Regions from separate parts of the Pantoea sp. PGP6 genome, predicted to be linked through region 2. Evidence: riboswitches for the same ligand, from Rfam matches in the RefSeq annotation. Region 2 holds a riboswitch; the other holds the start of a gene.
What was found. Region 2 has a riboswitch for fluoride ahead of crcB (fluoride efflux transporter CrcB). Riboswitches for the same ligand answer to the same signal wherever they lie in the genome.
Positions count from the first base shown of each region.

Region 1: another riboswitch for fluoride. It lies ahead of ACLIBF_RS03740 (DHHA2 domain-containing protein); the one in region 2 lies ahead of crcB (fluoride efflux transporter CrcB).

Region 1 covers NZ_JBQBMA010000001.1:777,459-785,511, reverse strand. The annotation lists gene ACLIBF_RS03770 (efflux RND transporter permease subunit) at 1-1,044, shown strand, start outside; gene ACLIBF_RS03765 (cation-transporting P-type ATPase) at 1,213-1,473, opposite strand; gene crcB (fluoride efflux transporter CrcB) at 1,583-1,957, opposite strand; gene ACLIBF_RS03755 (2,3-bisphosphoglycerate-dependent phosphoglycerate mutase) at 1,992-2,627, opposite strand; gene eno (phosphopyruvate hydratase) at 3,005-4,291, opposite strand; gene ACLIBF_RS03745 (universal stress protein) at 4,307-4,735, opposite strand; gene ACLIBF_RS03740 (DHHA2 domain-containing protein) at 4,739-5,701, opposite strand; fluoride riboswitch at 5,744-5,818, opposite strand; partial or broken gene ACLIBF_RS03735 (Tn3 family transposase) at 5,935-6,078, shown strand; gene ACLIBF_RS03730 (YdgH/BhsA/McbA-like domain containing protein) at 6,199-6,411, opposite strand; gene ACLIBF_RS03725 (DUF3147 family protein) at 6,702-7,052, shown strand; partial or broken gene ACLIBF_RS03720 (ISNCY family transposase) at 7,337-7,975, opposite strand; one part of gene ACLIBF_RS03715 (IS3 family transposase) at 8,034-8,053, shown strand, end outside.
Region 2 covers NZ_JBQBMA010000001.1:249,977-258,029, forward strand. The annotation lists gene ACLIBF_RS01155 (hypothetical protein) at 1-117, shown strand, start outside; gene ACLIBF_RS01160 (MFS transporter) at 139-1,491, opposite strand; gene ACLIBF_RS01165 (GntR family transcriptional regulator) at 1,662-2,564, opposite strand; gene ACLIBF_RS01170 (zinc-binding alcohol dehydrogenase family protein) at 2,703-3,731, shown strand; gene ACLIBF_RS01175 (nucleoside hydrolase) at 3,716-4,657, opposite strand; fluoride riboswitch at 4,785-4,860, shown strand; gene crcB (fluoride efflux transporter CrcB) at 4,953-5,330, shown strand; gene ACLIBF_RS01185 (sugar phosphate isomerase/epimerase family protein) at 5,470-6,285, shown strand; gene ACLIBF_RS01190 (alpha/beta hydrolase) at 6,289-6,894, opposite strand; gene ACLIBF_RS01195 (glutathione S-transferase family protein) at 6,917-7,858, opposite strand; gene ACLIBF_RS01200 (LysR family transcriptional regulator) at 7,958-8,053, opposite strand, start outside.

The sequences.
Region 1 (8,053 bases), 530 kb from region 2:
GTATCCGGGCCGGATAATACCCGTGTACGTGAACTGGCCACGCAACTGGCAGGGATGATTGCCCGCAATCCCGATACCCGGGGTGTCAATCTGACGTCCGGTGAACCGGAGCGGGTCATCCGTCTGCGGGTGGATCAGACGCAGGCGCGTGCCACCGGCATGACGTCTCAGTCACTGGCAGGAACGCTTGCCACGCTGTTTTCCGGAACCACCGTGACCACCCTGCGCGACCGTAACCGCCAGATTGATGTGGTGCTGCGGGGAAATGAAGCCTCACGACAAAACCCGGCGTTACTGAATGCTCTGATGCTGACATCATCGACCGGGAATAAAGTTCCCCTGGGACAGGTCGCCACGCCAGAATGGACGCTGGATGATCCGGTTATCTGGCGTCGGCAGCGGTTGCCGTTTATCACGGTTCAGTCGGATACCGCGCCCGGCGTTCGTGCAGAGACCGTGTCATCGGCACTCTCTCCGGTGGTTGCCGGTTTCCGGGAGAGTCTCCCGCCGGGTTACAGTGTGGAGGAAGGTGGAGTGGTTGTGGAATCGGAGAAAGGAAACAGCTCAGTGTATGCGGTATTGCCTGTCACGCTGATGGTGATGCTGTTACTGCTGATGATTCAGTTACAACGCTTTTCGTCGATGCTGCTGGCCCTGCTGATGGCACCGTTTGGTTTGCCTGGGATAGTTGTGGCTATGCTGCCTTTTGGCATACCGATGGGGTTTGTGGCGCTGCTGGGGATCATTGCACTGGCCGGGATGATCATCCGTAATGCCGTCATTCTTATTAGCGAAGTGGATGTGGGGATGAAAAATGGTTTCACTGCGGATGAGGCGATCAAAGTCGCCGCGCTGCACCGTTCACGCCCCATCATGCTGACCGCTTCGGCGGCCATTCTCGGGATGCTGCCGATTGCCCGGGATGTTTTCTGGGGACCGATGGCATTTGCCATTATTGGTGGGCTGCTTTCAGCCACACTGGCAACGCTGACACTACTGCCGGCAGCAATAAGTCTAATCTTTCACTGGAAACCGTATCCCTGACGAGTCCTGCCGTATCATCGCCTAGTGCTTCGACTAATGATTGCAACCCGCGGATATGGGGATGACCGTCGCTGCCGGTTGCGACTGCTAGGATCATGGCGCCGGACGCCGCCATGACCTGCTGGATCGTGGTGAACTCAGGAGGGGATTCGGCGTGTGAGACAGCGACTATCTGTGACCTCCGAATGAGGTGAATGGATGGTTCGTCGTTGTCTGAGCGCGCACTGGTTCAGTCGTCTTTCCCAGAACCACTTCAAGTACCAGCGCAATTTCGAGCATCCAGGGGATGGGACCCAGCAGACGTTTGAGGATAGCACGCACCTGGTCCGGAGGCTGTTCACGCACTTCGTTATAGCCACATTGACCCAGCCGGGTCTGCACCTCGGCTTCGGAAAGTCCCTTCACGATATTCTCAGGGAGCATCTCCATACACCCTTCTCCGGAAATACCTGACCCGGCAGGTCAGGTATGTTGTTATGGCGATAAAATGAAAATCTGCCGGAGACATGGCGCGGTTAAGTGTATGGCGCATATGCTTTTACAGCAGTGTCATCACAAAGAAACCAGTGGCAGTCATCAGAAGCGAGCCAGTTACGTGCGTCAGTACGGAAATGACAGCCCATGCATAATTGCCATTCTGAAGTAACACCACCACCTCAGCAGAAAAGGTGGAAAAGGTTGTCATACCGCCACATATGCCGGTGGTAATAAAAAACTTCCAGGCGGGATCAAGGTGAGGCTGCCGGACAAAAAAGGCCAGTGCCATACCGATGATAAATCCGCCAACCAGATTAACCACCAGGGTACCAGGTGGAAGATTGGGGAAAAGTGCATTGAGACGCATGGACAGTATCCAGCGGATCACACAGCCGATCGATCCGCCTATCACCACCGCGAATAATGATTTGTACATACCACCTCGCTGAAATCAGGGCACCATCAGACCGTCATTCAAGGGAATAACGTGCGGTGATGGCCCGTTTTTCATTCATTTCATACAGTACGGGGATTCCCGTCAGGACATGCAGATCGGGAACCTTATTTTCATCAATCTGCTCAATAAACATGGTCAGCGCACGCAGTGTATTAGCATGACTGACCAGCAACATGGTTTCGCCACTGGCGACGCGCAGGACAATGACGTGGTGCCAGTAAGGCAACAACCTTCGTTGCGTCATTTCCAGACTTTCTCCCCCCGGCAAATCCGTCAGGGACACATGACGATAACGTGCCTCACGATGAAGTGAAGCAGGTGCATCCGGCAACGGAGGGGAGATACCACGATAGCTCCTCCGCCAGTGATAAACGATTTTCTGGCCAATCTGTTGAGTGGCTTCATCTTTGTTCATTCCCTGAAGCGCACCGTAATGACGTTCATTTAACCGCCATGATTTGTCCACCGGTAACCACAATTGATTCAGCGCTTCCATTATCAGCCAGAGCGAATGAATTGCCCGGTTCAGAACGGATGTGCAGGCTCCATCTATGATTGTAGTGGCACACTGATTCCGGACCGTTTTATCAGGTTTGCTGCGCGCCGGGTTTCCTCCACTCCTTTCAGCATCAGCGGGACATTTTCCCATCCGGTAAAACGATTTTGCGATTCAACTAACTTTCGCCATGGCGGAGTAAAATAATTTTCCCCATAACAACTACCTGTCTGTCACCCACAACTGAACCGGAAGGACCTGAACCCGTTGAGTTGTTTGTACTGATTACCCGGATTTACCTGGACTCCGGTCAAGGAGGTGACGCATCAGAAGATGGGCACCGCTCCCGATGAACAGCGCGATTACAACGGCACTGGTATCATCCGGCAGTATATTAAAAAAGGCATCAGCGATCAGGAAAACCAGACAGTTTGCCTGGATCCCCGTTGCTGTTACAGTATGAGTATTTTTCCGTTCACAGAACCACCCTACCCCTTCCCGTATCTGAGCATACGGGAAGGGTGACGGAATCAGCGTTTTTTGAAGGCGGCTTTACCGGCGAAGATGGCGGCATCACCTAATTCATCTTCAATACGCATCAGTTGATTGTATTTCTCAATGCGCTCCCCACGGCTGGGTGCACCGGTTTTCAGGTGACCAGCCCGCAGGCCGACGGTCATATCTGCAATGAAGCTGTCCACGGTTTCCCCGCTCCGGTGCGAAATAAAGGTTCCCCAGTTGTTATCCTGACACAACTGGACGGCTTCGATGGTTTCACTCAGGGTGCCTATCTGGTTCAGTTTGATCAATGCGGCATTGGCCAGGTTTTCATCGATACCTCGCTGGATATATTTCACATTGGTCACAAAGATATCATCGCCAACCAGCTCAACTTTATCGCCGAGCGCGCGGTGCAGGAGCTGCCAGCCGGCCCAGTCGTCTTCCGCAAGGCCATCTTCAATCAGGACTATCGGGAAATCCTTCACCAGTTGCTCATAGTAGCGGGTCATTTCGTCGGCGCTGAGCCGGGTATTTTCGGTACGCAGGGTATATTTCCCATCGACGTAGAATTCACTGGAGGCCGGATCCATGCAAATAACGATATCTTCGCCTGGGCGGTATCCCGCCTTGCTAATTGCCTCCACGATAAGCTCCAGCGGCTGACGGTTTGAGGAAACGGCCGGTGCAAAACCGCCTTCATCGCCCACGCCGGCGGATAAACCTTTTTCCAGCAGGACCTGACGCAGGGCCTGGTAGACCTCACTGCCCCAGCGAATAGCTTCGCGTACGGAAGAGGCTCCCCATGGTGCAATCATAAACTCCTGAAAATCAGCGCCCTGCCAGCGGGCATGAACTCCGCCGTTAATGATATTCATACAGGGAACCGGCAGCAGATTCGCGCCGACGCCACCCAGATAGCGGTAGAGCGGGGTAGAGGATAGTTGTGCCGCCAGGCGGGATACTGCCAGCGATACGCCAAGGATCGCATTAGCACCCAGCCGGCCTTTGTTTTCTGTGCCATCAAGGGCAATCAGACAGTTGTCGATTTCTTTCTGGCGGCGTACATCGTAGCCCTGCAGGGCATCGTTAATTTCGGTATTGACGCACTGGACCGCATCCTGAACACCTTTACCGCCAAAACGTGTCTTGTCATCATCGCGATGCTCGATGGCTTCACGGGAGCCGGTGCTGGCACCGGAAGGAACGGAGGCACGGGCCATACTGCCCCCTACAGAAGTCACTTCAACCTCTACGGTCGGGTTACCGCGGGAATCCAGAATTTCTCTTGCGATGATACATTCAATTTCAAAGCTCATAAGTTTGACCTTCTTTTAAGGGGCTGGAATATGTTTAATCAGAACATCAACAGAAAGGTGATTGATGAATTCGAAAGAAAAGGAGGAAAAAACCCCGAACAGGCGGTTTTCATGCCCCAGCATGACCAGATCGATATCTTCATGCTGAACAACGGCCTCAACGTCCCGGAAACGATGGATGCTGACGATGGACCTGACGTTGATATCAATACTGCTGGACTCCACCAGACGGCTAAGCATTGCCTTTGCATCAATAACTTCGCGGGACTGACGGTCTTTGGTTAATGAGTCACTGGTATAATCCAGTTCCCTATAGTCAGCACTGAGATGCCCGACAGTAATACGGGTGCCCATCTCTTTTGCCAGACGTTCTGCCTGCTCAAGCAACAGCAGACCATCGGTTTCATTCTGTACAAGTAACAAGGCATGCCGGTAAATTTGCATAAATCACCTCTTATAAGAAGCGAAGCGGTTGGTCAGCCAGGGGAGGATTTCTTTTTTCCGGCTTGTCATGCCGGGCAGCGATACCTGGCGGGAGCCTGTCAGGCTGCTGTCTGAAAAAAGCAAAACGGAGTTCCGGCTGGTAATGTCTGTCACCATCAGGATCACCATGTCCAGCACGCTGTCCTTGCAGGTTTTATCCATTTCCTGCAGTAGCTCAGGCAACAGGGGAGTAATATCAGCCATGTCGCGGACCTCAATTTGTGACAACAACAGCGGCACATCATGGATCCGGTAATTTTTGGCGTCACGATTGAGTAAAACCGACGCGGATTGCCCGGTTATATCTGTTTTGGCTCGCAGCAGCCCTGTCACAAACTGGTCATAATCGATACCGGCGATTTCCCGCAAAACAGCCACGGATTCCTGATCCTGAGTGGTGGTGGTGGGACCCGTCAGCGCAACGGTATCACTGAGGATCGCCCCCATCAGCAACACAGCCTGAGCGGCAGTCAGCGGCATCGGAATGTCATGCATGAGAATTGAGAGAATTACTGTTCCGCAGCATCCTACCGCCCGCACCCAGACATCCGGTGGATTGCGGGTAACAAGGGTACCAATACGATGATGGTCAATGATGCCGATGACGTTGCTGTCCATCAGCGAAGACGGTCCCTGCTCTGCATCCGTAAAATCAACCAGCCATACGGTTTTATCTGTCAGATCGACGGTGAGTAAATCGGGTTGTGAAACACCCGCAGCGTTGAGGATATAACGGGTTTCCGGGGTGATATCCCCCAGGCGCCAGGGCGTTGCGGGACGACCGGTGTAATTAAGCCAGTCAGCCACAACCAGCGCGCTGCAAATAGCATCGCTGTCAGGATTTCGATGACCGAAGACATAAATCGGATTATCTCTTTGAAAAGAGAGAGATTCTGCGGTAAGCGGTAATGTGGTTTTATTTTGCATAGCTATACCTGACATACATGCCTATAAGAGGACAACTTCATCTGTATATCAGGCGCCATCATCCGGTGTTGAAAAACCGGCGGTTGGGAAAGGTGGAGCACCATCACCTTGTAAATCAATCTTATATGGGCCTTTGCATTAAATCAATATTTATTGTTGGCCCTCGGTTTCGTACACACAAGTACATCCTGTCCCGCCAAAAACGTTTACAATAGTGCGCCGAATGAAGCAATTTATACCTTCTTAATTATATTTATGATGAGTATTATCGCCGACGTATCCTGACTCAGCTTAACCGGAGAGAAGGTCGTAATGCAGTGGCTAGGGCAATCTGTTATGGCCAGCGTGGTGAGATCAGAAAACGTTACAGTGAGGGATTGCGTGTGAGGTCGCCAGCGGAACCAGATGCATCCCACTGGGGGACAGCCAGTCCGGCTATTTGCTCTGCGACCATCTCTTGCGTTAACTGGTCAGGTTCAGGGTAGTACAGTCCCGGGTTACTTATCTAGGACTGCAGTCATGCGGGCAAAGTTGTTCTGGTCAGCACTGGTGATGCGGTAGGACGAAGCACCGGATTCCTTGGCGATAGCGGCAATTTTCGCTTCCGCGTTGCTGAGTGTGTCAGCAGTAACACTGACTGACTGGGCGAAGCCAGAGAAAGAGACTACGGAGAGCATACTGGCAGCAACAAGCAGTTTGATATTTTTCATGGTCATATTCCTTGGGTTATCTGGTCATCTGGTGATACCGGCATCATCGCCGTCTCACCTGTTGATGTGCATTAAAAACCCTGTAGTAAATACAGGGTCAATAAGTTATTTTGTAAATTATTGTTGGCTGTGTTTTTTCGTTTTCATACAACCCAGCTCTTGAAAGAGCCTCACCGTGGCTGACGAGGCATGAGAAAATACGGCCGTAACAGACACCGCGAAACCGGGATTGCGCTGGGGAGATAGGTCGGTGCAGGGCCGTTAACTTACAGGATTAGTGAGGGTTTATGATGTTATGGCTACTGATTAAGTACGCGATCACCGCCGGAATGGTTGTTTTTATCTCTGAAGTTGCCAAGCGTAGTGATCGGCTTGGTGGTCTTGTCGCCGCGCTTCCCCTGGTTACTGTGCTTGTGCTCGTGTGGATGAAGCTGGAAGGACAGAGTCAGCAAAAAATAGCCAATCATGCGTGGTATACATTCTGGTATGTAGTGCCGACACTACCTATGTTTTTACTATTCCCTGTTTTCTGTCAGCGATTTGGCTTTTGGATCACGCTGGGTAGCTGCTGCGTCGTAACCGTCCTTATTTTCTTTTTGTGGGCCAGTGCGTTACGCCGTTTTGGCATAAATCTGATGTGATAATGTACGCTGTTGTGAAGCCAACTGCACTATTGCCGGAGGAAACACCGACTAACTCCGAACCATATCAGGCTTTTTAACAGGATAAGAGAGTTTTCAAGGGGGCCGGCTTCCTGCCGGAAGCGCGGTTCTTTCTGTCAAAGACAAATTCAGATGTTCTGGGGAGGTGCGGATATTACAACTATTATACTCGCTGTCTTTCCTTATTGATAATGTCACCCTGATTTCCCGGTTTTAAATGTCACTTTCTGCTGATTTCTGATGAAGAAAAAAGGGCAGTGAGCTCATTTTTTCAGGCTTGATTTGAAAAGAGAGGGTTCAGCCAGAACCGGATTGATGGCTCTGAGCTGAGCCTGAATCTGTGCCCGCCTTTTAGGCATACTCTGGCTGCGCCTTTCTTTTTCCTGCGGCTTCAAGCTCATCCTGTTTTTCCTTCGCCAGCTTCAGCACCGCGTCAAGCCTTTTGTTATCAACGATGCGCCCCTGACTGATGCAGTCCAGCTTATCGAACATCTGATATTTCAGTGTTCTGTTTCCATGGCGGAATTTGAGCGTACCGTCCGTATAATCAAAAGCGAGGATTTCTTCTCCGACTATGCGTGAGTTTTCGTCAGTGGGATCAACCAGATAAAGGATTTTTTCATACTGAAAAGTCAGTGCTTTTGAGAGCGTCCGAAGCGTCTGCCAGGCGAAAATGTCGTCCAGTTCCAGGTGGCTCTCTAGACCGTGCGGTGAAGGTTTTTCGGGTATTTTGCCAGTCTGGCAAAGCGGTGGTTGAAGTCGCTGATGAACGTTTCGATCCAGGCGTTGGCGGCATCAATGCAGGTGATATTCTCCAGGCACATCTCCTTAACCAGCCGCTCCTGCAGCGTCAGGTTGGCGCGCTTAACGCGGCCCTTGGCCTGAGAGCTGTTGGCACAGATACCCGCCAATAGTGGACACGCGACTAAGTGAGTAAACTCTCAACCAGAGGTAGCTCACATGACTAAATCAGTAACCGT
Region 2 (8,053 bases):
TTACGGGAACGGGCGCCGCTGTTACCGCCGCCGCCGCCGCTGAGTGTGGAGAAGGTAATCACCGGCATCCAGCGTTATGGCGCGAAACATGGAGTCACCCTGACGGCGCTGACGTAACGCCTGCGCCGTCAGGCGGGATTACTCGCCGTCGGTGATCGGTTTGCGCACCAGCAGCAGGTAAGCCAGTGCGCCAACCAGCGTCACGCAGGCACAAATCATCAGCGCCATGCTGAACGATTTGGTGGTGTCGAGCACCCAACCGGTGATCACTGGCGCGAAGGAGGCGAAGATAAAGCTGGCGAAGTTCTGGATACTGCCGACCGATGCAGTCATGCGGGCCGTCACATTAGCGTGAATCAGGCCCCAGCATGAGGTGCCGGCGAAGTGAATGCAGAACAGCGCCATGCCAATCAGGGTAACGGCACTGGTGGTATCGGTGGCGCGGGTCACCACGGCGGTAAAGCCGGCGGATAGCAGCATACCGCTGACGATGCAGACCTTGCGGGTTTTCACCGCGTTAAAGCCACGACGCACCAGTGAATCGACCACATAGCCATTCAGCAACATCCCCGCCGCACCAAACAGGAACGGAATCGCCGCCAGCAGGCCGGTACTTTTCAGATCCAGATGGTAGGTCGACTGCAGATAACCCGGCAGCCAGGCGATATAGAGCCACGCGGTATAGTTAATGCCGCTGAAGCCAATCATCATGCCCCACATGGTGCGCTGCTTAAACAGGCCGCGCCACTCTTTGAAGCTGATCGGCTCTTTACGCGAGGCGACGCTGCCCGCCTGCAGATAGTGGATCTCTTCAGCGCTCAGGGTGTTGTTATCGCGATCGCGGTAAACCATGTACCAGCCAATGGCGAGGAACATCCCGAGGATACCAATAGTGACAAACATGCCGCGCCAGCCCATCACCAGCATCATGGCAGCCAGAATCGGTGGCGCTACTGACAGGCCAATCATTGAGGCGGCATTAAACATCCCCATCGGCATGCCGCGATCTTTGATATTGAACCAGTCGTTGATCACTTTAACGCCGCACGGGTTCATCGGCGCTTCACCAATGCCGAGGCCGATACGCACCAGGATGAACTGGGTGAAGTTATGTACCAGACCCGATGCCGCCTGAAACAGCGACCAGATAAACATGCCGATGCCGAGCATAATGCGCGGCCCTTTACGATCCAGCAGCGCGCCACACGGCAGCTGCGCCAGGCCGTAGGCCAGAGAAAACGCGGAGAGCAGGAAGCCGATTTCGGTGGCGCTCAGACCCATCTCCTCGCGGATAGTCATGTTAGCCACCGACAGCGAACTGCGGTCGAGGTAGTTAATAATGGCGGCGAACAGCAGCAACAGCATGGCTGTCACCTGAATTTTACGGATGCGCGGTGAGCGGACGATATCGCCGCGCATTGGAACGTAATCCTGGCCTGGCGCCGCTCCGCCGGACACGTTGTCGTGGCCGGTCACTGATGTCTTTTCCATTGCACTCTCCCGAAGCTGGGTAGTTATCGTTATGGTGAAGAGGGGGGTTCGCGCAGCGGCAAGTGGCCGCCATGACGTTGCAGTCGAGACTAAGAGCAAAGGAGAAGAGATGTTGCAAAGATGTTTCTGAATCGTGCGGGAGCTAATGCTTTGTGGTTTTTAATCGGTTTTTAATTGTACTGACTAATCGAGCGCACCATCGAGGTTTTAGCCGTCGCCAGATGGTTATGTAATGCACAAAGCGCATCGACATCCTGTCGGCCAATCAGCGCGGTCAGAATCGCCATATGCTCCTCCAGCGCCACAATATTTCGTTGCTTCAGATCGCTCTCATCCCACTGATAATGTGAGTGAAATATCACAGAGATGATCTCCAGCGACTGGTTGAAAAACGGATTATTGGCGGCGGATAAAATCAGTGAATGCATCTGCCGATCCAGGGCGGCAAAGTGGCGGTAGTTGCTGGCGATGGTGTCACGCATCGATCGGTGACGATCCAGCAGATCCCGCGCCTGTACCCAGCGTTCATCGCTGGCTGGCAGATTTAAAAAACGGCTCAGCGCGTGGGTTTCCAGCATTTCCCGCAGCTCAAACAGCTTCTCCGCGTAATCCTGGCTGAATTTCTTCATCCGCCACTGGCCCCGTTTGACCGGCTCCAGCAGATCGTATCGCATAAAACGCAGCAGAAACTCCCGCACCACTACCGGACTGACTTTGACCTGCTGAGCCAGTTGCAGCTCGCTGAAGGTGTCGCCAGGCACCAGCTGGCGCTGATTAATCATGTTAAAAAACACCTGTTCGAAGTGGCTGGCCTGCTGCTCAATCGGCGGCGTTAGCGCACTGAACCCGTCGTCTTCGCACGGATCGCGCACGATCACCCAGGTTTTATCGACCTTTTCCAGCACGCCCCGCTGATGCAGATAGTGCAGGGTGTGACGCACCGTGGTGCGGCTGATATTGAACATCTCAGCCAGCGCCGCCTGCGGAGGCAGAGGCGACAGAATATGGCGCTGGGCGATGCTTTCCAGCATCTGGTTAATCACGTTATGTCGTAAATTCTGACTGCGGCTCATCCCGTCCTCCGGTTTTTTACGCATTAAAAACCATTCAAAGCCCAAAAAAATCGTCGTGCTTCACACTTCCCGCCATCGAATCCCGCGCCGCAGGCAGGATTCGCCATAACTGCGTGCAGGACAACCCGGAGAATCACCATGACAACAATGAAAGCACTGGTCATCGCCGAGCCACGTAAGATGGTCTGGGCCACGCGCGAACAACCAACACCCGGCGCCGGTGAAGCGCTGATTAAAATCCTCACCGCCGGAATCTGTGGCACCGATATTCACGCCTGGTCCGGCAACCAGCCGTTCTTCAGCTATCCGCGGGTGCTGGGCCATGAACTCTGTGCTGAAGTGGTGGCGCTGGGCAGCGGCGCGAGCGGCGTTGAACCGGGTCAGCGGGTCGCGTTGATGCCCTACATCTCCTGCCTGCGCTGCGACGCCTGTCAGAGCGGCAAGACCAACTGCTGCGAGCAGATTTCAGTGATTGGCGTCCATCAGGATGGCGGTTTCTGCGACTACCTGAGCGTACCGGTCAGCACGCTGCTAGTGGTGGATGATGTCGCGCCGGATGCGGCCGCGCTGATTGAACCGTTCGCCATCAGTGCCCATGCGGTCAGACGTGCCGCTATCGTGGCCGGTGAGCAGGTATTAGTGGTCGGCGCGGGTCCGATCGGCCTGGGCGTGGCGGCGATTGCGGCTGCCAGTGGCGCTGAGGTGGTGGTAGCCGATACCAGCGCGTTCCGTCGCCAGCACGTGGCTGACCAGCTCGGCCTGGCAGCGCTCAATCCGGCGGAAGAGGATTTTTACACTGCGCTACGCGAGCAGTTTGGCGGGCGTCTGGCGCTCAAAGTGATCGACGCCACCGGCAGCCCGGCGGCGATGAACAACGCGGTGAACCTGATGCGTCATGGCGGCACCATCGTTTATGTCGGACTGCATAAAGGCGATCTGGTGATCCCGGACAGCGAATTCCACAAAAAAGAGACCACCCTGATGGGCAGCCGCAACGCCACCCGTGAAGATTTTGATCGGGTACGTGAGTTAATGGCCAGCGGCGCACTGCGGGCTGAAATGATGCTTAATCACCATCTCGACTTTTCAACGCTGGCGGACAGCTTTGAGTCGCAGGTGATCAACAACCGCGAACTGATCAAAGGCGTGATTCATTTCGATCGCTGATTGCTGTGCAGCAGCGTCAGGGTCTGAAAGAAGTGTGACCTTACCGCACCGGCATCTACCGCCAGTGCGATGCGCTGAGACGGCAGACCATCAAACGGATCGTGGCGCGAAGCCAGCGCGCTCAGCTTACGCACCGTCTGGCCGCAGGCGATCCCCTCGGTGATCACCCGCAGCGGGCTTTCCGTTAAGGTGAAGGCCGCCGGCAGACTGAGCCACGCCAGCGCCAGCGTGTCGTGCAGCGCCATGCCGGCAAAGCCCTCTTTTGCCAGGCTGTAAGCAAGATAGGGCCGGCAGATGGCGCTCAGAACCGGCTGGTTAAGCCGCTGAACGTCATCGCCGGTGATCAGCACCTGGTGGGTGACATCCAGCGGTATCACCACCACCTTCAGCGCCGACGTCAGCACCTGATCGGCGGCGTGCGGATCTTTCCAGATGTTGAATTCACTGAACGGCGTCACGTTGCCGCTATGACCGCCGGTACCGAATGCGCCGCCCATGATCACCAGCTCTTTAACCAGCGGAATAATGTCCGGTGCCTGATTAATGGCGCTGGCGATGTTGGTCAGCGGGCCAATCGCCACCAGGGTGATCTGCTGCGGATGGGCCCGCACGCTGTCGATAATGAACTGCACCGCACTGGGCGCTGCGTCGCTGAACGGGTTATCAAACGCATCGCCCAGCCCATCTTCGCCGTGCAGCGTGGCGGGCGCACTCATACGCTGCGCCAGCGGCCGGGAACAGCCGCGATAAACGTCCGCCTCAATCGCCATTTTCTGGCAGAACAGCCGGGCATTTTTCACCGCCTGGCCCACCGCCACGTTGCCAAAAACGGTGGTGATGCCCAGCAGCCGCTGAGTTCGTGCCGCGTAGGCCAGCGCAAACGCATCGTCGACGCCAATGTCAGTATCAATAATCAGGGTACGCATAGACTCTCCGGGTCGCTGCCTTCAACGCTCAGCATTACCCTGACCGCCGCGCCGTCGTCAAGGTTTTCAGCGGCAACCGCTGCGGTGGCCACTCAGTTGCCAGCCGGAGAGTCGCATCGTATTATCCTTCGCTTAAGGTGATGGCGTGCCACCTTCCCCAACCGCCGGCGGGCTTTACCCCGGCTGATGACGCCTGACACTCGGTGTATCCTTTCGCGGGAGCTGAGGTGTCAGGCGCGGTTTATCTCTGCTTCTCCCCTCAGCCCGGCGTGAAATCTGCAATCAGGAGCAAGACATGTTGAAACCGTTGTTCGCCGTCATGATTGGCGGCTCTGCTGGCTGTGTGCTGCGGTGGCTGTTCGCGGTACGTTTCAATGCTTTATTTCCCAACCTGCCGCCCGGCACGCTGCTGGTTAATCTGATCGGCGGGTTGATCATTGGCGCGGCGATGGCCTGGTTTGTCCGCCATCCGGAAATTGACCCGGCGTGGAAGCTACTGATCATCACCGGCCTGTGCGGCGGGCTGACCACCTTCTCCTCGTTTACGGCAGAATTAATGGTATTGCTACAATCAGGTAAGTACCTCTGGGCGATGGCCAGTGCGCTGGTGCATGTCATCGGCTCGCTGCTGATGGCGTTTGCCGGTTTCGCACTGATGACGCTGCTGGCCTGACGGACCGTGAATCGCGGCTTGCCATAACGCTTAAGAGGTAGATACTGTTTTAGCTGCGATGTTGCCCAGGCCGCAAGGTGTGCGGCGTTGCAGCTGATTATTCTTCACCGATTATTCCGGACGATTAAGGAGCAGAGAGATGAGTCGTAATCCAACATTCCTTAACCTGGTGTTGTTAAACGGTGAGCCCGAAGAGAAGCTACAGGCGGCGCATAATGCCGGTTTTGACCAGGTCGAAATCTGGCGTGAGGACGTGGAGGCCTGCGACGGCGGTGCCGCGGCGCTGGCCCGGATTGCCGCTCAGCAGGGACCCGGCTTTACCAATCTGCAGGTGCTGCGTGATTTCACCGGCGCGCCCAGCGCGCTGCGCGGGCAGAAGCGCGAAGAGCTGCGTCAGTTTATCCACATTGCCCAGGCGCTGGGGTGTGACACCATTCAGGCTCCGGCCAGTACCCGTGAGGATTGCCGCGCCGATCAGATTGATGATGACCTGCGCTGGATGGCGTCGGAAGCCGCGCGCTACAACATGCGCATCATGTATGAGCCGATGGCCTGGTGCAGCGTGGATAACACCCTGCCGCTGGCGTGGCAGCGATTGCAGCGTCTCGATCAGCCCAACATCGGGCTGGTGGTCGATCTGTTCCATATCTGTGCGCTGGGCGGCGACGCTTCACAGCTGGATGGCATTCCTGCCGAGCGGATTTACGAGGTGCAACTGTGTGATATGGCTGCCGTTCCGCCGCAGGATAAGCAGAGTCTGATCGACATCGCGCGTCATCAGCGACTGCTACCCGGTGATGGCATTATCGACATCGGACGCTTTGTGGATAAGCTGAAAAGTGCCGGTTATCAGGGTCCGGTTGGCATTGAAGTGTTTAATGATACGCTGAAACGCCTGCCGCCTGAGGTGGCTGCCCGGCAGGCGTGGCAGGCATTAAGCCGCTACTGGTCGTAGTGTTTAATCCTGCAGGCATTGCCCGATAAACGCGGCGGCATGCAGAGCGCCCTGTGCTGAAATGGTGTGGCCGGTCGCTGGCTCAAACAGGGTTTCAACCGGCACTGCCGCCTGTTTCAGCCGCGCAGCCGCGGATTCGCTCTCCTGCCACGGGATCACCTCATCGGCATGGCCGTGGATCAGCATGGCCGGCAGATGAGGCTGCGGCGTCAGCTCGCCGTCAAACGCCAGACGCCCTGAAAATGCCACCACGCCCGCCAGCGGATAACGGCCGGATGCCAGCGCATCCAGCGCCATAATCGACCCCTGCGAAAAGCCCACCAGCACCACCTCGTGCCAGCGTTCGGCGAAGCCGTGCTGGCTGATAATGTTGCTGAGAGTGGCGTCAAACGCTGCCCGCGCCGCCCGTACCCGCGCCGGACGGTTCTCTGGCGTAACGCCGGCCAGGCTGAACCACTGATAGCCAAAACCGCCATCAAACGCTGCAGGCGCATCCGGCGATGCAAACACCACATCCGGTAATAAGGCCGCCCAGTGACGCCCAATCGGTGCCAGATCGTCGCCGTTACTGCCGACGCCATGCAGAAATATCACCAGTGCTTTTGCCATTGCTGTTCCTTAAAAAGGGGCTTTATAAACCGTACTCGCTTAGATCCGGGCCTGCCGGAACAATTCCGTTCGGGTTCAGCGCCGAAATCGAGTAATAACCCTGTTTGATGTGTTCAATGTTGACGGTCTCACGGATGCCGGAGACTGACAGCATGCTTTTCAGATAGCGATTGAGCAACGGGTAATCGCGCACCCGGCGCAGGTTGCATTTGAACAGGCCATGGTAGGCCACGTCAAAGCGAATCAGGGTGACGAACAGCCGGATATCGCTTTCAGTCAAACGTTCACCGAGCAGGAAGGTGCGGCCATCACTGAGCATCAACTCCAGTTCGTCAAGCTGGCTGAACACCTCGCTGAACGCCTGCTGGTAGCTGTTCGCGGTGGTGGCGAAGCCGGCGCGGTACACGCCATTGTTAAGCCGGGGATAGAGACTGGCATTGAGCGCATCAATCTCTGCACGCAGCGCGGCGGGATAGAGATCGAGGCGGTTGTCCGCCAGATCGCCGAAGCCGCTGTTAAACATCCGCACGATGTCAGCCGACTCGTTATTAACGATGGTGGCGGTTTTCTTGTCCCACAGCACCGGAACGGTGGCCCGGCCGGTAAAATCGGGCGCGGCGCGGGTGTAAATCTGATGCAGATAGTGCGCCCCGTCCAGCAGATCGCGGTCAGCAGCGGTCGCCTCACCGAAACGCCAGCCCTGCGCGCCGAGCTGCGGCTCGACCACCGTCACGCTAATCAGCGATTCCAGTCCTTTGAGTTTACGGGCGATCAGCGCGCGCGAGGCCCACGGACAGATCAGCGCCACATAGAGATGATAGCGGTCCGGTTCCGCAGCAAATTCCGTTGAACCATCGTGGCTGATCCAGTGCCGGAAACCGGCATCCTGACGGACAAAACCGCCTTGTTTATCGGTAGCCTGCACCGGATGCCAGTCACCACTCCATTTCCCCGCTACTAACATGATGCCACTCCTCTGTTGATCTGAGCAGTAGCTTAACTGATGACAGAATGAGTGATAATCCAGCCAAAAAGACAATCATTTATTCCATTATGGACGGAATCAATCTGGCGGAACCTCGCTGAAATGGGTGGCGAGAAAGTCAATCAGCAGGCGCGCCCGGTGCGCCAGATGGCGGGCTGGCGGATAGACAGCAAA